DNA from 2 places in the Nesterenkonia sp. AN1 genome. Region 2 is predicted to be linked to the other one. Evidence: predicted binding sites of a transcription regulator. Region 2 holds the regulator's gene; the other holds the start of a gene.
What was found. Region 2 encodes HspR, which represses chaperone genes until heat shock. Its sites were predicted from a motif close to AAGTTGAGTCNNNNNGACTCAACTT; they were not measured.

Region 1: a site for HspR is predicted at 1,894-1,918, ahead of clpB (ATP-dependent chaperone ClpB). Genes of this name have one in related genera too.

The regions. Positions count from the first base shown of each region.
Region 1 covers NZ_JEMO01000025.1:70,182-80,766, forward strand. The annotation lists gene clpB (ATP-dependent chaperone ClpB) at 1-1,842, opposite strand, end outside; gene BG28_RS15120 (winged helix-turn-helix domain-containing protein) at 2,334-2,615, opposite strand; gene BG28_RS13115 (sodium-dependent bicarbonate transport family permease) at 2,739-3,671, shown strand; gene BG28_RS13120 (hypothetical protein) at 3,686-3,988, shown strand; partial or broken gene BG28_RS13125 (transposase) at 4,206-4,664, opposite strand; gene BG28_RS13130 (SDR family NAD(P)-dependent oxidoreductase) at 4,954-5,796, opposite strand; gene BG28_RS16880 (RES domain-containing protein) at 6,057-6,458, shown strand; gene BG28_RS13140 (YdiU family protein) at 6,598-8,064, shown strand; gene BG28_RS13145 (class I SAM-dependent methyltransferase) at 8,109-8,723, shown strand; gene BG28_RS13150 (CDGSH iron-sulfur domain-containing protein) at 8,735-8,947, opposite strand; gene BG28_RS13155 (iron-containing redox enzyme family protein) at 8,944-9,954, opposite strand; gene BG28_RS13160 (ABC transporter substrate-binding protein) at 10,427-10,585, opposite strand, start outside.
Region 2 covers NZ_JEMO01000006.1:115,670-126,254, forward strand. The annotation lists gene trmB (tRNA (guanosine(46)-N7)-methyltransferase TrmB) at 1-810, opposite strand, end outside; gene BG28_RS04450 (penicillin-binding transpeptidase domain-containing protein) at 813-2,756, opposite strand; gene BG28_RS04455 (heat shock protein transcriptional repressor HspR) at 2,827-3,261, opposite strand; gene BG28_RS04460 (DnaJ C-terminal domain-containing protein) at 3,306-4,298, opposite strand; gene BG28_RS16115 (nucleotide exchange factor GrpE) at 4,331-5,119, opposite strand; gene dnaK (molecular chaperone DnaK) at 5,133-6,989, opposite strand; gene BG28_RS04475 (NAD-dependent succinate-semialdehyde dehydrogenase) at 7,169-8,647, opposite strand; gene BG28_RS04480 (aspartate aminotransferase family protein) at 8,829-10,124, shown strand; gene BG28_RS04485 (SGNH/GDSL hydrolase family protein) at 10,174-10,585, opposite strand, start outside.

The DNA.
Region 1 (10,585 bases), on a different contig from region 2:
GCCCACGCCTGTGGGGCCCAGGAAGAGGAAGGATCCGGTGGGCCGGTCCGGGTCGGAGACGCCGGTGCGGGCGCGGCGGACCGCATCGGAGACGGCGCCTACCGCCTTGGTCTGCCCGATCAGCCGGGAACCGATGAGCTCCTCCATCTGGAGCAGCTTCGCGGTCTCGCCTTGGAGCAGCCGCCCGGCGGGGATCCCGGTCCAGGCCGAGATCACCCCGGCGATGCCGTCGGCGTCGACCTCGTCGGCCACCATCTTCTTCTCCGGAGCCGGGGTGGAGGCGTCCTCCTCCTCGGCGGCGGCCAGGTCCTTCTCCACCTGCGGGATCTCGCCGTAGAGCAGCCGGGAGGCCTCGGCCAGATCGCCGTCGCGCTGGGAGCGCTCGGCGGCTGACTTCAGCTCATCGAGCTTGACGCGCAGTTCACCGGCACGGTTGAGCTCGCCCTTCTCGGCCTCCCAGCGGGCGGTGAGCTCGGCAAGCTCCTCCTTGCGGTCGGCCAGGTCCTCGCGCAGGGTGATCAGGCGCTCGGCGGAGCCGGCGTCGGTCTCGTTCTGCAGCGCGAGCTCCTCCATGGTCAGCCGGTCCACCACGCGGCGCAGCTCGTCGATCTCCACCGGGGCGGAGTCGATCTCCATGCGCAGCCGCGAGGCGGCCTCATCGATGAGGTCGATGGCCTTGTCGGGCAGCTGGCGGCCGCTGATGTAGCGGTCGGAGAGCGTGACGGCGGCGACGAGGGCGTTATCAGCGATGCCCACCTTGTGATGAGCCTCGTAGCGCTCCTTGATCCCGCGCAGGATCGCGATCGCGTCGGGCACCGAGGGCTCGCCGACGTAGACCTGCTGGAAGCGGCGCTCCAGGGCGGCGTCGGCCTCAATGTTCTCGCGGTACTCGTTTAGCGTGGTGGCGCCGATCAGGCGCAGCTCCCCGCGGGCAAGCATCGGCTTGAGCATGTTGGAAGCGTCCATGGAGCCCTGTGAGGCGCCGGCGCCGACCACGGTGTGGATCTCGTCGATGAACGTGACAATCCGGCCTTCGGCGGCCTTGATCTCTTCGAGCACGGCCTTCAGCCGCTCCTCGAACTCGCCGCGGTACTTCGCACCGGCGATCATCGCGCCAAGGTCCAGCGAGATCAGCGTCTTCTCCCGGAGTGACTCGGGGACGTCACCGGCCACCATGCGCTGAGCCAGGCCCTCGACGACGGCGGTCTTGCCGACCCCGGGCTCACCGATCAGAACCGGGTTGTTCTTGGTCCGGCGGGAGAGCACCTGGACAACGCGGCGAATCTCGGAATCGCGCCCGATGACCGGGTCCAGCTTGCCCGAGCGCGCGATCTCGGTCATGTCGGTGCCGTACTTCTCCAGCGCCTGAAAGGTGTTCTCCGGATCCGGAGTGGTGACCTTGCGGTCCCCGCGCAGCCCGGGCAGCTCGGCCTTGAGCGCCTGCAGGGTGGCCCCGGCATCGGCGAGTGCCTTGCCCACCGGACCGTGATCGGTGGCGGCTCCGATCAGCAGGTGCTCGGTGGAGACGAAGTCGTCCCCATAGTCCTCTGCCTGGGCCTGGGCGGCCTTGATCACGCTGAGTCCGGCGGGCGAGAACTGCGGAGCGGCCACGGAGTCCCCGCTGGTGGCCGGCAGCGACTTGATGATCGCGGAGGCCCGGGTGCTCACGGCATCGGGATCAGCACCGGCCGCCTTCAGCAGCGCCACGGCCATGGATTCGCGCTGATCCATGAGCGCCTTGAGGATGTGTGCCGGTTCCACCTGCGGGTTGCTCGCGGTGTTGGCGTTCATTGCGGCCGCGGAGACGACCTCCTGCGATTTGGTCGTGAGTTTGACGTCCACGTCTGCTCCTCCCACTGCGTAGTGGCGCCGGTTGTGCGACAGCGCCATATAAACTTGAGTCCATCCTACTCAACTTTGACGAGGTGGGAAGTATTCCTGGAGATGTCACCTGTTCGTGCGGCAGACCCATCACTGGGATGCAGGATCTCCCTACACCTCCATGCGCTTCACCGAACCTCAGGACATCGAGGGCAGTAGCCCCTCGATCGGGACCGTCGACAACGCCTATGACAACAACCTCACGGAGTCCTTCATGGGGCCGTCAAAGACCGAGTGCGTTGACACCCACGCCTTTCGCGAAGGCACCTACCGGCAGCGAGCAGACGTTGATCTCACCCCTGCTGGTTGGGTTCATTGGTGGAACAAACGCCGCCGCCAGGGGCCGTGGGAAATCTCAGCCCGGAGCGCGAACGAGCTCGTTACGCAGCCGATGTCAGTGCGCCCCGGCCCGCACAAGAGCGGCGGTGAACCTGGGACGCTTCGTCCTAGACCTACTCGCCGTCGTCGTTCAAAGCAGTAAGCAGCTCCCCGACTCGATGATGGCGCTCTAGCGGATGCCGCAGGGGCAGTTCAGGATGCACCCGATACCGATTGCGGCGGCCATCACGCTCCCTGTCCAGGTACCCCGCACCAATAAGTTCTGCCAGGATCCGTTGCGCCGCGCGTTCGGTGATCCCCACCTTCTGGGCGATCTCTCGGACCAGCAACTCAGGGTCTCGCGCCACGCATATCAAGACGTGAGCGTGATTGCTGAGAAAAGTCCATTCGGGCATGCTCCAGCCTAACGCATACGCGACATTCAATACACGACACTAAAGTCGTGTATTCTATGTCCCTGGTTGGGTTTCCCTGTCAAAGCCCCGTTGTGTTGGACGCTCCTGGAAGGACCCCCCGGCGTGCTTGATCCTGTCATCCTCTTCTTCGTGCTGGGCATCACTGCTGGACTGTTGCGATCGGAGCTCCGCCTACCAGCCGCAGTCTATGAACTCGTCACGATTGTCCTGCTGTTGGCTATCGGGCTCAAGGGCGGCATCGAGCTGGCCAAACAGCCACTGGGCCAGTTGCTGCCCCAGATGGTGGCAGTCGTGACACTGGGCTTTTTCCTGGCACTGATCGCTTTTCCAGTCCTACGAAAGTTGGGCCGCCTGCAGCGGGCGGATGCGGCATCTATCGCCGCACACTACGGGTCAGTCAGTGTGGGCACCTATGCCGTGGCTGTGGCCTACCTTGGCAGTCGCCAGGTGCCTTTTGAAGAGCACATGCCCCTGCTGCTGGTCCTCATGGAGGTGCCTGCGATCCTCGTCGGCATCATCCTGGCGCGGGGCGTCTCCCGTTCCACGAAGTGGGGTTCCGTGCTGCACGAGGTGTTCCTCGGCAAAGGAATCGTGCTCCTGCTGGGTGGGCTACTCATTGGATGGGCGGCCGGCCCAGAGGGAGTGACTCCACTTGAACCGCTCTTCGTGGATCTATTCAAGGGCATACTGGCCCTGTTCCTGCTGGAGATGGGCATCATCACCGCCACTCAGCTGACGGGCTTGCGCCGTTACGGACTCTTCCTGGTGGGCTTCGGAGTCGCCATGCCGTTGTTCTCCGCCGTCGTGGGAACCATCACCGCCTATCTGCTGGGGCTCTCCATCGGAGGCACGGTGATTCTGGCAACATTGGCAGCCAGTGCTTCATACATCGCGGTGCCGGCAGCGATGCGGATCTCGGTCCCGGAGGCCAACCCCACACTGTCCTTGGCGGCTGCACTAGGAATCACTTTCCCCTTCAACGTCCTGCTTGGCATACCCATCTATCACGCCATGGCCACCCTGATGCATGGTTGACAAGGAGATGACCCGTGAATCCGCATAAGCGAAAATTACTGACCGTCGTCACCGAAGCTGCCCTTGAGGGGACGCTGGTACGTGAGATTGAAAGTCTCGGCGCACATGGATACACCATCACCGACGCGCGCGGAAAAGGGGACCATGGCGTGCGCGACGCCGGGTGGGAAGCCAGTGCGAATATCAGGATCGAGGTCGTCTGCGACGCCGACACCGCTCGGACACTGGCCACACATCTGCGAGAGCACTACTACAGGAACTACGCGATGATCCTTTACCTCAGCGAGGTCGAGGTCTTGCGGCCTGAGAAGTTCTGACTCGAGGCGACGGCGCTGCACAAGTCTGATTGCGCACCGGTGCGAGACACCGCCGAATGAGAGCGATCGATGACGATTAGGTATTGGTGCCGACGAACCGCTGCCCGTGAAGCGCGTGCTTCGTGCGACCCCCCGAGGGTTACGGCAAGTTAGTGACACGGACCGCGTCTCATCGAAGGGCCTGTCAAGTTGTTTGTGTAAGTGAGCGGGCCATTTTTTAGTTGAGGTAGTAGTCGAGGCGTTCGGGGTAGGTGATGGCGAGGTGGCCGAGGGCTTGGTTCCAGCCGGCGGTGGAGGCGCCTTCGACGAGGTGGGTGCCGGTGGACTCCTTGTTGGTTTTCCGGCTTTTACGGCGTTCCCTGGCTCGTTTGTCTTCGATGTTGCAGATCGAGAGCCAGAGCAGTTTCACGGCGGCCTGGTCGTTGGGGAAATGGCCGCGGTTCTTGATGATTTTGCGCAGTTGGTAGTTCAGCGACTCGATCGCGTTGGTGGTGTAGATGACCCGCCGGATGGCCGGTGGGAAGGCTAGGAAGGGGATGAAGCGCTCCCACGCGTTCTCCCAAACCCTCACCGCGGCAGGGTATTTCTGACCCCACTGGCCGGCCGCGAAGTCCTCGCGGGCCGCCAACGCCGCTTCCACCGTCGGCGCGGTGTAAATGTGTCGTAATGAACCGGCCCAGGTTCGATGCCGCTACTTTGCGGGTTCGGGCTCGCGGGTCAGGGCCTGATTGTGGAGCTTCTCGAACTCTATCGGGGTGAGCATCCCAAGAGTCCCGTGGAGTTGCCGGTTGTTATCCCAGTCGACCCAGCCTGCAGTTGCGTACTCGACGTTCGCGAGGTTCCGATACGCGCCAGCATGGGACTATCATCTCTGCTTTCTTAGTAGTCAGGAAGTCAACCGCACCGTCAGCAGACCCCTCAAGACTCACATGCGGTTCAAGACGAAATTGCTGCCCGACCAGGAGCTATAGCGCAGTCGTGGAGATCCCCACAAGTTCAGCGCTCTTGTCCCACAGTCCAACTGCCAGCTGCCCGTCTGCGGCCTGAGGGTTGGTCTTGGCGATCTTCTGCTTCTCGTAGTACTCACCCGAGACCCACTCTCGGCCCGGGGCGCCATCGGCGAGCCATACGAGGTGGACCGCGCTCTGTTCCGGGCTGATGAGACCGGCCAGACGGCCAAGCGGCGTCTGGTAGATGAAGCGCATCACGCTGGTGGTGTCTGAGGCGAAGCTCGTCTGGACATTTCCGGGATGGAAGGTGACTGCAGAGATTCCCTGGTCGGAGAACCTCCGGTCGAGTTCCTTGGTGAAGAGGATGTTGGCCAGCTTCGCGTCCCCGTAGGCCTTGTTCGCGGAGTACTTCCGCTCATTGTTGAGGTCATCGAGGTTAATCTTCCCGAAGACGCGCGCTGCCACACTTGAGGTGTTGATGATGGAGGCATTGCTCGCCGTCAGAGTCTCCATCAGGAGGTTGGTGAGCAGGAACGGTGCGAGGTGGTTCACCTGCAGCGTCTTTTCGAACCCATCGACCGTGCGGGACCGGTCCCCGAAGATGCCCCCGGCGTTGTTGATCAGAACGTCTATCCGGGGGTAGCTGTCCTTCAGACGCTCCGCGAGTGCCCTGACCTCGGAGAACCTGATGAAGTCCGCGACAAAGAAGTCGGCGTTGAGCTCATGAGCCAAAGCTTCAGTCTTCTGTTTCGAGCGCCCCACAAGGGCGACCGTGTGCCCGTCAGCGACGAGCTGGCGGGCCGCAGCTGCTCCGATCCCGTCACTGGCACCTGTGAGGACGATGGTCTTTCCGGTCATGTGATGTCTCCTTGTGGACGAACCTTTGATGGCGCTGGCAGCACCGTGTGGTGAGTCAGGTGGGGAAAGCGCGGAACACCGCTGAGGAGACGGCGATCCTCAACATGATGATGTCAGCAACGGATGGCCGATTTTTCGTTGTCCGGCGACGGCGCGCAGCCCGATGATGGCTGCACGAGGCTCGTCGCGCACTCTGGCCGAGACGACGCACAGCACAGTGATCTCACACTCACCATCCAGACCGCTCCGACACAGCAGGAGTGCTGTGTACTTCGGATGGAAGGCGCAAAGCCTCGAGAGAGACAGCCACCCTCTACCTCAGCTCGTCGCGAGAGGGTGTTGCGGTCGCGATGCTCGCCCATACCAATTCCGCGTCGCCTGATCGGAAGGTGCTCTCCTTCGAGGTTGCGGCCTCACACATCGCGGACCTCCGGGACAGAGCGACGATGGCCTCGATCGGCGTCGATGTCGACGCCGCGGCGGCGCCCTGGCAAGACGATGTGGCAGCAGGCAGGACACCGGTCTCCTGGAGAGTCCGAGAGACGCTGCTCGAGCGCCGAGCACAGGGGCTGATCGACCCCTCTCGAAAGCGACCAGGACTCTGGCACCTGACCCTCTTCACATCGAATCGACCGGGCACCCCGTCCGTCCTCCCCCGCTGAGGTCCCTCAGCTGTGCTGCTGAATCAGCGTCAGTGCCTTGCACCGCAACGATTCGAACGACTCGGCTTGTCGATCTGGGATAGTAATAGTGTCCTGAGAAGACCTGTTCGCTGATGCGGAAGGCGCGAGGTTTCGCCCGATGAGTACCCCAGCAGAATTCGAGATCCCACTGGATCGCCGCTTCGCGCAGGAGCTCCCGGAGCTGTCGATCCCTTGGTCGGCTCAAGACGCCACCGCTCCGCGCATGATCGTGCTCAACGAGCCGTTGGCTCATCACCTGGGGCTCGACCCCGCAGACCTGCAGAGCCCAGATGGTGTCCGTCTGCTGGTCGGCAACCGAGTGCCCCGCGGCGCTACGCCAGTAGCCCAGGGATACGCTGGCCACCAGTTCGGTTCCTACTCCCCGCGTCTGGGCGACGGACGGGCCCTGTTGTTGGGCGAGCTCACCGACAGCGGTGGCCAGCTGCGCGATATCCACCTCAAAGGATCGGGACGGACCCCCTTCGCGCGCGGCGGCGCCGACGGTCAGGCTGCGCTGGGTCCGATGCTGCGCGAATACGTCATCAGCGAGGCGATGCACGCCCTGGGAATTCCTACCACTCGGGCGCTAGCGGTCCTCACCACCGGTGACCTCGTGCAGCGCGAGAGACCGCTGCCCGGTGCGGTTCTCACCCGGGTGGCTGAGAGCCACCTGCGCGTAGGCAGTTTCCAGTACGCCCGAGCCGCCGGTGGCACCGAACTGGTCCGCCGTCTGGCCGACCATGCGATCGCCCGGCATGCCCCTGAGGCGACGAACGCTGAGAACCCCTATCTCGCACTGTTCGCATCGGTGGTCTCGGCCCAGGCCGAACTGATGGCCCAATGGATGCTGGTCGGATTCGTCCACGGCGTGATGAACACCGACAACATGACGATCTCCGGGGAATCCATCGACTACGGCCCCTGCGCATTCATGGACGCCTTTGACCCCGCCGCGGTGTACAGCTCCATCGACCAGAACGGCCGCTACGCCTACCGGAACCAGCCGGCGATCGCTGAATGGAACCTCGCCCGTTTCGCCGAGACCCTGCTGTCCCTGTTCGACGACGACGACGATCAAGCCATTGCCCTGGCACAGGAAGCCCTGGGCGGCTTCCGCGATGAGTACAGTGCTGCCTGGTCGCACGGCATGAAATCCAAGCTCGGGCTGCCGCAGGACCTGGATGATGAGGTCAGCTCACCGGTGATCAATGACGTCATGACCCTGTTGAAGGAGCAGTCGCTCGACTACACCTCGTTCTTCCGGGCACTCAACCACGCTACCTCCGGTGACGTACAACCTGTTCGAGAGCAGGCCCTCAATCTCGAGGCGCTCGATGCCTGGCTGGAGGGCTGGCGCGAGCTCTCCCCGGATGCTGATCAGATGGCCAGGGTCAACCCTGTCTACATCCCGCGAAACCACCTGGTCGAGGAAGCCCTCGACGCGGCAACCGACGGCAACTTCTCACCTTTCCACCAGCTGCTGGAGGTCGTGACGGATCCCTACCGCGAGCGCGAAGGCTACTCTCGCTATGCGTCCCCGCCACCGGCGAGCTTCGGTCCCTACCGAACCTTCTGTGGAACCTGAGGATCCGACACTGACCAGGACCCGATTGGGAGACAATGGAGATCATGAGACACCTGACCTTCCGCGGCCTCGCCATCTCGTTCGATGACCGAGTGCTGGAACCTAGGCCCTGGACCGAGGCCCAGTCTGGGTGGGCCGCTGAGTTGCTGCTCGACGCACCGCCCGGCCCGGTTCTGGAGCTCTGCGCCGGCGTCGGGCACATCGGGCTCGGTTCCGTGCTCAGCTCGAACCGCCACCTCGTCATGGTCGACGTCAACCCGGTCGCAGAACAGTTCGCCCAGGAGAACGCCGCTGCGAACGGCCTGGAGTCCAGGGTCGAGTTTCGGCTCAACGGGATTGACACAGCCCTGACTCCGGAAGAGCGGTTCAGTCTGATCGTGGCTGATCCACCGTGGGTTCGTTCAGCGGACACCTCAATGTTCCCCGAGGACCCGATCCTCGCCATTGACGGCGGGGACGACGGCCTCGACCTCGCGCGCACCTGTGTCGATCTCATCGACCGCCATCTCTCCGCAGGCGGTTCCGGGCTGCTCCAGCTCGGGAACACCGCACAGTCGGAGACGATCGCGACCTATGCCGCAGAGTCTCTGTCAGGCTCCGTGCGAGTGGTCGAGACCCGCGTCTACGAACGTGGCGTGCTGGTGCGGATCACCCGCTGATACCAGCCTGCTCAGTCACGTGAAGGCTTGCGCATGGCCTTGTGCGTGCCATCACACCAGGGCTTGATCTTCGATCCGCCGCACCGGCAGACGGCGCTGACCGGACGCGTTGTCCGGTGATCGTCGCCGTCCTCGTCCCGAACCACATGATCACCTCGCAGCAGCATCGGTCCATTGGGACAGAAGATCACATCCGGGCGGCCAGGTTCGGGATTCTCGCTCATGCCGCCCACTGCTTCAGCATCCTCGCGGCGTAGCGGTCTTCTAGGTCCAGCGAGGTCCAGGCGCCGAGATAGACGTCATCGTGCAGCTCCGGCTCCTCCTCCAGGAGGGCTCCGCAGATCGTGCGCACAGCCAGCTGCTCATGCACCGCGTCAGCCTCCACATGTTCGGTGTAGTACCCGATCATGGACGCAGGGAAGCCAAGCCGCTCCAGACCGCCTGCCATCCGGCGCGACGGGCCGGAACTGGTGGCTTCGAACGCTGCCAGGAAGCCTAGGGACGCGGCACGCAGCCGACGGTTGAGGCCGAACAGGGACATCGCGTTGTTCTCCTCGAGGACCTCCAGCGGCGCCTCGTCGATGTATGCCCCGTAACCAGAATCCAGGCCGCTGTCCGCCAGGCCGCGGCGAAACAGGTGGGCGTGGAGACGATTCGGGTCACCATCGCCGTATTCATCGAACTGCAGCTCCATGACGGCGGCCTTGACCCGATCAGACAGCCGCGGAATCACCCATGTGGTGTGATCCGACTCCTTCAGATGGTAGATCGAACGGTGCCGCAGCAGCTCGCGCACTTGATCCTCGGTCGCCTTCCGTTGCACGTGAGTCGCCAGCGACGGGCCGTCGTGCTCAGCCACGAACGCGAAGAACGTCTCAGCGAAGTCACCCTCTCTCGGCACCTCGGGCATTCGGGCGCGCAGGGTCCGCTCAAAGTCTTGCTCGAGGCCACGTCGGACGCTGATGAGGTGCGGATCCCACTCCAGTTCCCCCGAGACGTCCTCGAAGCCTCGGTAATGCTGCTCGTAGAGGACCCACAGCGCTAGCTGAGCATCCTCGGCACCATCCGGTTCTGGCGCGTCAACCAGGTGAGACGTCTTCCCCGAACGCATCGACTCCAGGACCGCTTCACTCAGGGCGCCTCGACCCTGCGGACTCAACATGGGCTCGCTCCCCTTGCGGGTGACATCGGCCAGGCAACAAAAGATCGGCAGGTAGAGCTTCGCATCCAAATCCTCATCCCATGATCACGAGTGAACCATGCACTGAACCCTACTTCCAGAGAGACTCAAACCATAGGAGAATCATGACGACGCCGGGCATTTACTTCACATTCAAGAGGCCTCATCGGAATCGAAGCTCCTCCGTTGCACACGATCCCGATCAGTGCACTGTATTGCTTCTATGGAAGACAGTCAGAGCACTTTGACTGCTGCTATCGGCGGTCGCGTCCGGCACGACCAATCAGCTGCGGTCGAGGCAGAAGGTTGCGAATCCGTTGATGTAGACCCTCAGGAACGACTTCTTCTGAGGATTGTGACAAGTTCGTGAGACAGACCACGTCTCAGCGAAATGTCACTCCCATGTCAGCGCCTGACCCCTGTGACAAGATCCGCGGGGCCCGTCACCGCAGAAGAAGACCGCCTCGATCGACGGCAACAAGCACCCCGTGATCGAGGCGGCCAGCGTCGCGACCGGGACCTCCTAGAACGCCTCGGGGTAGAGCTCGACGGCGATGGTCTCCACGGCATCGATGTTGCCCAGCGTTCCCGGGTAGAGATCACTTTGGTCTACCGCGATCAGCCGATCATTCTCCACCGCGGGGGTACCGGGGAATGTAGTGGTCAGGTACTCCCGGGTCTG
Region 2 (10,585 bases):
CATGGAGATCGCATCCAGATCATGGAGTCGGACCTCGGTCAGCGGGGAGTCCTCCCCTGCCCGCTCCCGGGCGTGGAGGTTCTTGAACTGCGTGGAGGCGCCGATCAGGGAGCGCATCTGCACGGCATAGCCGGACCAGTCGGTGGCCAGTCGCCAGACGCCGCCGGCGGGCAGCACCCGGGCGACGCGCTCGATGAACCCCTCGTCGACGAGCCGACGCTTATTGTGCTTCTTCTTGTGCCACGGGTCGGGGAAGAAGATCCAGACCTCGGCGACCTGGCCAGGGGCGAAGAGCTGGTCCAGGACCTCCGGCGCATTGGCCACGGCGACCCGGACGTTGCTCAACCGCTCCCGACGGATCCGGCTCACCAGCTGGGCGGCGCCGGGCTTATAGACCTCGATGGCCAGAAAGTCGGTGTCCGGATTCTGCGCGGCGGCGTGGGCCACCGCTTCTCCGGAGCCGGAACCGATCTCCACGATGATCGGGGCGCTGCGGCCGAACTCGGCGGCCCAGTCGATGTGGAAGTCCTCAGCCACGGAGGTGTCACGCTCCCCGTGCGGGATGTCCAGCAGCTCAGCCCCCAGGGCCGCGTCCCAGGTCCGCTGGTAGCTGGGCTTGAGCCGGTTGCTGCGCCGGACGAAGGAGAGCGGCCGGCGCATCGGCAGGGCCCGGCGGGAGCGCTCCGGGTCAGTCGGGGCCGGGTCGGTCGGGGCCGGTTCAGCGGCGGCGGGTTCGGGTGGGGCCGGTTCAGCGGCGGCGGGTTCGGGCTCGGGCGCCTCGGGCTGGGAGATGTCGGGCTGGGAAGTCACCGCTACAGGATAGCGGAGGCCCCCTCGAGGAACTCCTGGAGCAGCGGTCCGTTGGTGGATCCGCCGAACTCTCCCTCATCCAGGAAGATCGCCACGGCGAGGTCGCCCTGCATGGCGATGACCCAGGTGTGGGCGTAGGAGTCCTCGCCGTCGCCGGCCTCGGCGGTGCCGGTCTTGGCGTAGATGGGCTCACCGGGCAGCTCCACCAGCGACTCCAGCGAGCCGAAGTTCACGGTGTCGGTCATCAGCGTGCGCAGGTCCTCGGCCTCGTCCTCGGTGATCCCGGATTCGGGGGTCTCCGACTCCTCCTCGGGCACCACCAGGTGGGGGGCCACGGTGTGACCCGCGGCGATCGAGGCCGTGACGGTGGCCATGCCCAGCGTGGAGGACTCCACCACGCCCTGACCGAAGAGGTTGGAGGCGTGCAGGTTCAGCTCGGAGTCCTGCGGGACCGAACCCATCCGTGCCGGCACGCCCAGGTTCGTCTCCTCGGTGATGCCGAGGTCCACCGCCGCCTCGTGGACCTCGGCGGAGGTCACGTCGTCGTAGGCGTCGGCGAAGACGGTGTTGCAGGAGACCGCCACGGCATCACGGAACGGGATCTCGCCGAGGTACTCGGAGGGGAAGCCGGTGTAGTTGCCGAAGGACTGGCCATGCACGGTGGTCCGGTTCGAGCACTCGACCTCGGTGTCCGGGGTCAGGCCGCCGCGCAGCATGGCCAGCGCGGAGACCACCTTGAAGGTGGAGCCGGGAGCGTAGGTGGACTGGGTGGCGATCTCCACCTGTCCGCCCTCCGGGTCGTGGCTCGCGGCGGCGAGGACGCCGCCGTCGGAGGGCCGGATGGCGACGATCGCCCCGGAGGTGTCCTGCTCGTCGACGATCTCCTGGGCGAGGTTCTGCAGCCGCGGCACCATGGTGGTCTCCACGTCTCCCCCGTCGACGGGCTCCACGGCGTAGAGCGTCTCGCCGTCCTGCTGGATCGCCATGCCCGGGGTCCCGCGCAGGGTCTCCTCGTAGGAGGCCTGGATGCCGGAGGTGCCGATGCTGTCGCCGACGCTCAGGCTGGGGTCGGCCTCCAGCGACTCGGCGGTCACCGGTCCCACCCGGCCCAGCAGCAGCGGGGCGAAGTCGCGGGAGTCTGCCAGGGACATCTGGTCATAGATGCCGGCGGCGCCGGGGATGGCTTCGACGTCGGTGGCGGTGACCTCGTCCTCGGAGCGGCGCAGCGTGATGGCCTCCACGAAGGCCAGGTCCCCGCCGCCCAGCACGCTCTCCACGTAGGGGTCCACCGGGATCTCGACCAGCTCGGCCAGGGCCTCGGCCGAGCTGCGCAGCGTGTCCTGCTCCGCGGGCTCTCCGTCCTGGGCGAGCTGGGCCTTGTCGATGCCCAGCCGGACGACGTCGCGGTTGTAGACCATGGCGCGTCCATCGTCGTCCATGATCCGGCCGCGGTCAGCCCCGGTGGTGACCAGGCTGATGGAATCGGCGCCGGTGTAGTCGGGCAGGATGATCGCAGGCTCCGCCTCGAGCGCCCAGGTCGCGGTCTCCTGGTCATAGACCAGCTCCGCAGAGGTCTCATAGGTCCAGGCCTCACCCTCGATGCCGAGCTCCGCCAGCTCCCAGCTGTGCTGAAGCGGGACCGTGGCGGTGACCGGGCGCGGGGAATCCTCCGGCGGCTCATCAAGGCTGATCTCGCCGGGAGTCACCCGAGGATCGAGGTCATCGAAGGGCTCCTGGAGGTTCTGGACCGCCGCGGCCATGGTCTCGGGGTCACCGGATGCGAAGCTCAGGCTGGAGAAGTCTCCGCCGGCCACCGCAGCAGCCAGCGTTTCGGCGGCCTCCTCCACGGTCTCGGCGGGGTCCTCGCCACAGCTGGTGAGCAGCAGCACCGCCGCGACTCCCACCGCGCTCGGAACGATGAGCCGGGAGCGGGAGACGACAGACATGAGACCAGTATCACGGGCCGCGGGACGCACGGCGCTCAGGACTCGCGGGGTGGGCGCGAGTCGCTCCAGGTCAGCGACGGCGCGGGCCGGGTTCCCAGAGGACCAGCGCCTGCGTGTTGGCCCGGGCGCGGCGACCGCGGGCCACGGTGACCACGTCGCCATGCGGACCCACGGCGAAGAATCGCGGCTCGGTGGAATGGCGCTGGGATTCGCGCAGCTCTTGGCGCAGCGCTTCCACGGTCTCCTCCAGCACCTCCACCCGGTTCTGCAGATCCAAGACCCTGCGGATGCCCTCCAGCGAGACCCCCTCCTGGGAGAGCTGCTGGATCTGGCGCAGCTGGACGATGTTATAGGGCGAATATCGCCGGTGGCGCCCGCCCTGCCGCCGCGGAGTGACCAGACCGATGCGGTCATACTGGCGCAGCGTCTGGGGGTGCATGTCGGCAAGCTCGGCGGCCACGGAGATCACGAACATCGGGGCGTGCCGGTGCTCGGGCTCCTGCATCCGGGAGTCCAGCATCCGCGCGTCGGGTGTCCGGGGATCCACCATCACAGCACCGCCTTCGCCTCGAGGCCTTTCCGGGGATCGAGCCCCTTGGTGGCTTCGGCGTAGGCCTTCACAGCCTGCACCGCCTCATCGGAGAGATCCTTGGGCACCTGGACCTCGACGGTGACCAGCATGTCTCCCGCGACCTCGCGGCCCTTCTCCTTCCGGCGCACCCCGTGGCCCTTGAGCCGCAGCACGCGCCCGGAGGTGACCCCAGCCGGGATCTTGATGTTGACCTTCTCGCCGTGCACCGTCGGGACCGCCACGGTGGTGCCCAGCGCCGCCTCGTCGAAGGCGACCGGCAGGTGGATCCGGATGTCATCGCCCTCGCGCTCGAAGAACTTGTGCCCGGACACCGCGACCTCGACCAGGAGGTCTCCGGCGCCGCCGGAGCCGCGCTGGCCCTTGCCCTTCACGCGCACCTTCTGGCCGGTCCGGATCCCTGCGGGGATCCGCACGTCGATGACCCCGCCGTCGGGCTCGCGCAGCCCCACCGTGGTGCCACGGATGGCACCGCCGAAGGAGATCGTGGTCCGCGCGGTGCGGTCGGCGCCCTTGGCCGGGGCGCCGCCGCCGAAGCGACCGGAGCCGCCGAACCCGCCGGCACCTCCGAAGAGGTCCGAGAGGTCGGGGCCGTTGGCTCCGCCGCGGCCGAAGCCGCCGCGGGACCCCCCGGAACCGCCGTTGAAGAGGTTGCCGAAGAGGTCTTCGAATCCGCCGCCTCCGCCGGGGCCCGGGCCGCCCGAGAATCGGGCGCCCGAGCCCATGGCGCGCACGGCGTCGTACTGTTCGCGCTGCTCTTTGTCAGCCAGCACGGAGTGGGCCTCGGCGACGTCCTTGAACTTCTGCTCGGCGGCTTCATCACCGGGGTTCTTATCGGGATGATGCTTCCGGGCGAGCTTTCGGTACGCCTTTTTGACGTCCTCCTCGGAGGCGTCTCGGGAGACGCCGAGGATGGCATAGAAATCTTTATCGATCCAGTCCTGTGAGGCCATGGCGCCTCCCTCCTTCCTGCTGTTGTATGGGGTCAGCTGTGCTCGGGCCCGGAGGAGACCATCACCTGGGCCGCCCGGAGCAGGCGGTCCCCGTGGCGGTAGCCGGCCCGCAGCACGATGGCCACGTGGTCGGCCGGGATCTCCTCATGAGGCTGAGCCATGATGGCCTCGTGCTGGTTGGGATCGAAGGCTTCGCCGATCTCTCCCACCACCTCGAGGCCCTGGCTCTGCAGCACCGACTCCAGCCGGGTGGCGATATGCGCGAAGGGACCGTCCTGCAGATCTCCGGCCTGGCGGGCCGAGGAGATGTCGTCCAGGACCGGCATCAGCTCGGTGATGAGCTGACCCTTCGTCCGATCACGCTCGGTGGCCCGGTCACGCTCCACCCGTCGGCGGTAGTTGATGTACTCCGCCTGGAGTCGCTGCAGGTCCGCCTGCAGCTCGGCCTCACGGAGACCGTCCTGGGCGGGAGCCTCCTCACGGATGCTGTCCTCGGCCAGGATGGCCTCGGGATCCATCGCCATCGCGGCATCGGCGATCGACTCCTCCTCCGTGCCACGAAGGAACTCGTCGGCGGCCTGGATCCGCTCCTCGGGCTCGGTCTCGACCCCGCCGGAGATGCCTTCCTCCGCGGAGACCGGATCCCCGGCCTCACCGTGGTTCTCGCGCTGGCCTTCGGCGCCGAGGGTCTCGACGTCCTCGGCGTCCTCCACGGGGAGGTCATGCAGGATCTGCTCGGCCTGGGCCAGCGGGTCCTGCACGGGATCCTGCTCTTCAGGCTCTTCGCCGCTGGGAACCTCAGGGTTCTTGTGATCTGCCATGTGTGCGACCCCCTTACTTCTTCTCGGCTTCGTCCTCTTCGTCGACGACCTCTGCGTCGACGATGTCCTCATCCTCGTCCTGCGCGGGCTCGCCGGTGCCGTCGGCGCCGGCCTCGGGGGCCTGGGCGTAGAGCGCCTCGCCGATCTTGACCTGGGAGGCCTGCAGCTTCTCGTAGGCGGCGTTGACCTCTTCGGCGTTGTCCTCGCCCTCGAGTGCCTTCTTGAGCTCGTCGACGTCGGCCTGAACCTCGGTCTTGACCTCCTCGGGCAGCTTGTCGCCGTTGTCCTTGAGCAGCTTGTCCACGGAGTAGGCGGTGGACTCGGCGGCGTTGCGCTTCTCAGCGGCCTCGCGGCGGACCTTGTCCTCCTCGGCGTGGGCTTCGGCGTCGGCGACCATACGCTCGATGTCTTCCTTCTCCAGCGAGGTGCCGCCGGTGATGGTCATCGACTGCTCGGTGCCGGTGCCCTTGTCCTTCGCGGAGACGTGGACGATGCCGTTGGCGTCGATGTCGAAGGTGACCTCGACCTGCGGGACGCCGCGCGGCGCCGGCGCGATGCCGGTCAGCTCGAAGGTGCCCAGGGCCTTGTTGTCCCGTGTGAACTCGCGCTCACCCTGGAAGACCTGGACGGCCACAGAGGGCTGGTTGTCCTCGGCGGTGGAGAAGACCTCGGAGCGCTTCGAGGGGATGGCCGTGTTGCGCTCGATCAGCTTGGTCATCACTCCGCCCTTGGTCTCGATGCCCAGGGACAGCGGGGTGACGTCGATGAGCAGCACGTCCTTGCGCTCACCGGCAAGCACGCCGGCCTGCAGGGCTGCGCCGACGGCGACGACCTCGTCAGGGTTGACGCCCTTATTGGCGTCCTTTCCGGCGAGCTGCTTGACCAGGTCGGCCACGGCGGGCATCCGGGTGGAGCCGCCGACGAGGATCACGTGGTCGATCTCGGCGACCTTGACCCCGGCCTCCTTGATGACGTCGTTGAACGGCTTCTTGGTGCGGTCCAGCAGATCCGAGGTCATGTCCTCGAACTTCGCCCGGGACAGGGTCTCGTTGACGTGGACCGGGACGCCGTCGTTCTGGGTGGCGTAGGGGATGTTGATGTTGGCGCTGGAGGTGGAGGAGAGCTCCTTCTTGGCGCGCTCGGCCTCTTCCTTCAGACGCGGCACAGCGATCTTGTCCTTGGAGAGGTCCACGCCCTCCTTGGCCTTGACCTGCGCGACCAGCCAGTCCATGATCCGCTGATCCCAGTCGTCGCCGCCGAGGCGGTTGTCACCGGAGGTGGAGCGGACCTGGATGGTGGAGAAGTCGTCCTCATCCTTGCCGACCTCGAGCAGGGAGACGTCGAAGGTGCCGCCGCCCAGGTCGAAGACCAGGATGAGCTCGTCCTCCTTGCCCTTGTCCAGGCCGTAGGCCAGTGCCGCGGCGGTGGGCTCGTTGACGATGCGCGAGACCTTCAGGCCCGCGATCTCGCCGGCCTCCTTGGTGGCCTGGCGCTCGGCGTCGTTGAAGTAGGCCGGAACGGTGATGACGGCTTCGACGACGTCCTCGCCCAGGTAGGACTCGGCGTCGTGCTTGAGCTTCATCAGGGTGCGCGCGGAGATCTCCTGCGCGGTGTACTTCTTGCCGTCGATCTCGGTGGACCAGTCGGTGCCCATGTGACGCTTGACCGAGGCGATCGTGCGGTCGGGGTTGGAGACTGCCTGACGGCGTGCCACCTCACCGACCAGGACCTCGCCGGACTTGGAGAAGCCGACGACCGAGGGCGTGGTGCGGGCACCTTCGGCGTTGGCGATGACGGTGGGCTCGCCACCTTCGAGGACTGTGACGACCGAGTTGGTGGTTCCGAGGTCGATACCTACTGAGCGGGACATGCGGTCTCCTTTCGAGAGCGGTGTTGAGTGAACTGCGCTCAAGTCTTGTACTCGCTTGACGTGGTGTCAAACTGACTTGAGTGAAGGTGACTCAACTTTCTACTCCCGGTGCAACTTCAGCCCCGCCGATTCCATTCCCGTGCCGGTGCTGAAGTCCGGATCTGGCGCCGCGATCCTGCTCACATGGCGATGCCGATGTACTTGGTCTCGAGGAACTCCTCGATGCCGGTGTCCCCACCCTCACGGCCCAGCCCCGACTCCTTGATCCCGCCGAAGGGGGCGGCAGGGTTGGAGACCGCACCCTGGTTCAGCCCCACCATGCCGGACTCCACGGCCTCGGCGACCCGGATGCCGCGGCGCAGGTTCTCGGTGTAGACGTAGTTGACCAGCCCGTACTCGGTGGCGTTGATCCAGGAGATGACCTCCTCCTCGGTGTCGAAGGCAGTCAGCGGAGCCACGGGTCCGAAGATCTCCTCCTCGCGCATCCGGGCCCCGTCCGGAATATCGGTGAGCACTGTGGGCGGATAGAAGTAGCCGTCGCGGTCCACCGGCTGCCCGCCGAGCAGGACCTTCGCGCCGCCGTCGACCGCCTCGGTGACCAGGGCGTCGACCTTCTCGAGCTGCTTGGCGTCCACCAGCGGTCCGACGCGCACCCCGTCCTCCACGCCGCGGCCCAGCGGGAGCTTCTCCATCTCGGCGGAGAGCTTGGCGGCGAACTCATCGATCACGCTCCGGTGCACGAAGATCCGGTTGGCCGCGGTGCAGGCCTCGCCGGTGTTGCGCATCTTGGCCAGCAGCGCGCCCGCCACGGCGGCGTCGATGTCGGCGTCCTCGAAGACCACGAATCCAGCGTTGCCGCCGAGCTCCATGGAGGTGCGCAGCACCCGCTCGGAGGCCTGCTCCAGCAGCTTCCGGCCGACTCCGGTGGAGCCGGTGAAGGAGAGCTTGCGCGCGATGCCGGAGCGGATCAGCGGCTCCATCACCTTGCCCGAGGTGGACGTCACCAGGACGTTGACGGCGCCTGCGGGGAGGCCTGCCTCGTGCAGGATGTCCGCGAGCGCGAGCATGGACAGCGGGGTCAGCTCGGCAGGCTTGATCACCGAGGTGCAGCCCGCGGCGATGGCCGGGCCGAGCTTCCGGGCACCCATGGCCAGCGGGAAGTTCCACGGGGTGATCAGGATCGTGGGACCCACCGGCTGCTTCGCCACCAGGAAGCGGGCGCCTCCGGCCGGTGCGGTCTGGTAGCTGCCGCTGATCCGGGTGGCCTCCTCCGCGAAGTGCCGGAAGAACTCGGCGGCATAGGTCACCTCGCCGTAGGCGTCGCTCAGCGGCTTACCCATCTCCAGGGTCATCAGCAGCGCGAGGTCATCCTTGCGCTCGTGCATCAGCTCGAAGGCCCGCATCAGGATGTTCGCGCGCTCCCGCGGGGCCATCGCGGCGAGTCCGGGCTGCGCGGCCTCGGCGGCCTTCAGCGCGTTCCAGCCATCGCGCTCGGAGGCGTCGGCCACGGTGCAGAGCAGCCTGCCGGTGGAGGGATCGTTGACCTCCAGGGTGGCTCCGCCCTGGGCGTCCACCCATTCGCCGTTGATGTAGAGACGCTTGGGCGTCGCCTCGATCAGACTGGATTCGCGCTCTGCGGTGATGCTCTGCTCTGCCATGGGTCCTCCTTGAGAGGGTGCGATGGACGTGACGTGGGCCTTCGAGGGCCAGCCTACGCCGCCTGCGCGGCCGGCGTCGCTGGGCCCTGCGCGATGACCGTACGTCATTCTGGCCTTGCGCCGCGATGACCGCTAACCTGGAGCACAAGAAGATTGTCAACAATCCGAAAGGTGCATTTCGATGGCGACGCTGTCTCCCCAGCTGAAGCAGGCGACCCAAGTGGTGGCGACCCGCGGCGAGGGCGTGTGGCTCTATGACGAGGCGGGCCAGCCGCATCTGGACTTCACCGCCGGCATCGGGGTGACCAGCACCGGCCACTGCCACCCGCATGTGGTCGCGGCCGCTCAGGCGCAGGTGGGAAGCCTGATCCACGGGCAGTACACCACGATCATGCACCAGCCGCTGCTGGCGCTCACCGAGCGGCTCTCTGAGGTGCTGCCGGCGGGACTGGATTCGGTGTTCTTCTCCAACTCCGGCTCCGAGGCCGCCGAGGCGGCGCTGCGCCTGGCGCGACAGGCCACCGGGCGGCCCAATATCGTAGTGTTCCAGGGCGGCTTCCACGGACGCACCGTGGCAGCGGCGTCCATGACCACCTCCGGAACCAAGTTCCGCGCGGGGTTCAGCCCGCTGATGTCCGGCGTCGTCGTCGCCCCGTTCCCCAACCCCAGCCACTACCGCGAGTACGGCTGGGATCAGGAGCAGGCCACCGACTTCGCGCTCAAGGAGCTGGATCTGCTGCTGCAGACCCAGTCCAATCCGGCGGACACCGCCGCGTTCCTGGTGGAGCCGGTGCTCGGCGAGGGCGGCTATGTGCCGGGCAATGAGCGCTTCTTCGCGGGCCTGCGCGAGCGCGCCGATCGGCACGGGATCCTGGTGATCATCGACGAGGTCCAGACCGGCTTCGGGCGCACCGGCAAGTTCTGGGGCCACGACCACTTCGTCGCGGAGGGCTCACCGCGGCTGCCCGACATCATGATGTTCGCCAAGGGCATCGCCTCGGGCTTCCCGATCTCCGGGATCGCGGCCTCGGCGGAGCTGATGGGCAAGGCCTGGCCCGGCTCCCAGGGCGGCACCTATGGCGCCAATGCGGTGGCCTGCGCCGCGGCGGTGGCCACCCTGGAGGTGATCGCCCAGGAAGGCCTGGTGCAGAACAGCGCGGTGCGCGGAGAACAACTGCGCGCGGGCCTGCGCGAGATCGCCGTGGCGGCGAACGCCCGGACGCACGCTGCGCGCATCGCCGAGGTGCGCGGACTGGGTCTGATGGTGGGCAACGAGTTCCGCGACGCCCACGGGGCTCCGGATCCAGCCACCGCGACCGCTGTGCAGCAGGAGGCCGCCCGACGAGGGCTGCTCCTGCTGATCTGCGGCTCCTGGGGCGAGGTGGTCCGGTTCATCCCGGCGCTGGTGGTCTCGGAGTCGGAGGTGGACCAGGCGTTGACGCTGTGGTCCGAAGCGGTGGCAGCCGTCCTCACGTGATCCGGTGAGATCCAGCCGGCCGGACCTGCGGGGTTCGGCCGGCCGCCGGCTACCAGATCCGGGAGGTCAGCTGCGGGTACTTCGGGGACATGTCATCGCCCGAGGAGGTGCGCGTGACGCGCCGCCTGAGCCAGGGGTAGAGGTAGTCCTTGGTCCAGGTCAGCTCGCTGATCAAGCGCTCGGGCAGCGAGGCCAGCGGTGCGTCGTCGACCTCGGGGTCCTCGATCTCGTCCTTCTCGCCGAGGACCTTGAGCACCTCCTTGGCCATCATCATGTGCCCAGCGATCCCCAGGTGCATCCGGTCCTCGTCCCAGTAGCGCCAGTCCTGGAACGCACGCATGTGCCAGAAGTCGACCAGATCCAGGTCGAAGTCGGCGGCGATCTTGCGCACGTGCTCGTTGTAGATGGCGGTCCGGCCACGGGTGGCCTTGAACAGCGGGGCCTGGCCGGAGTCAAAGCCG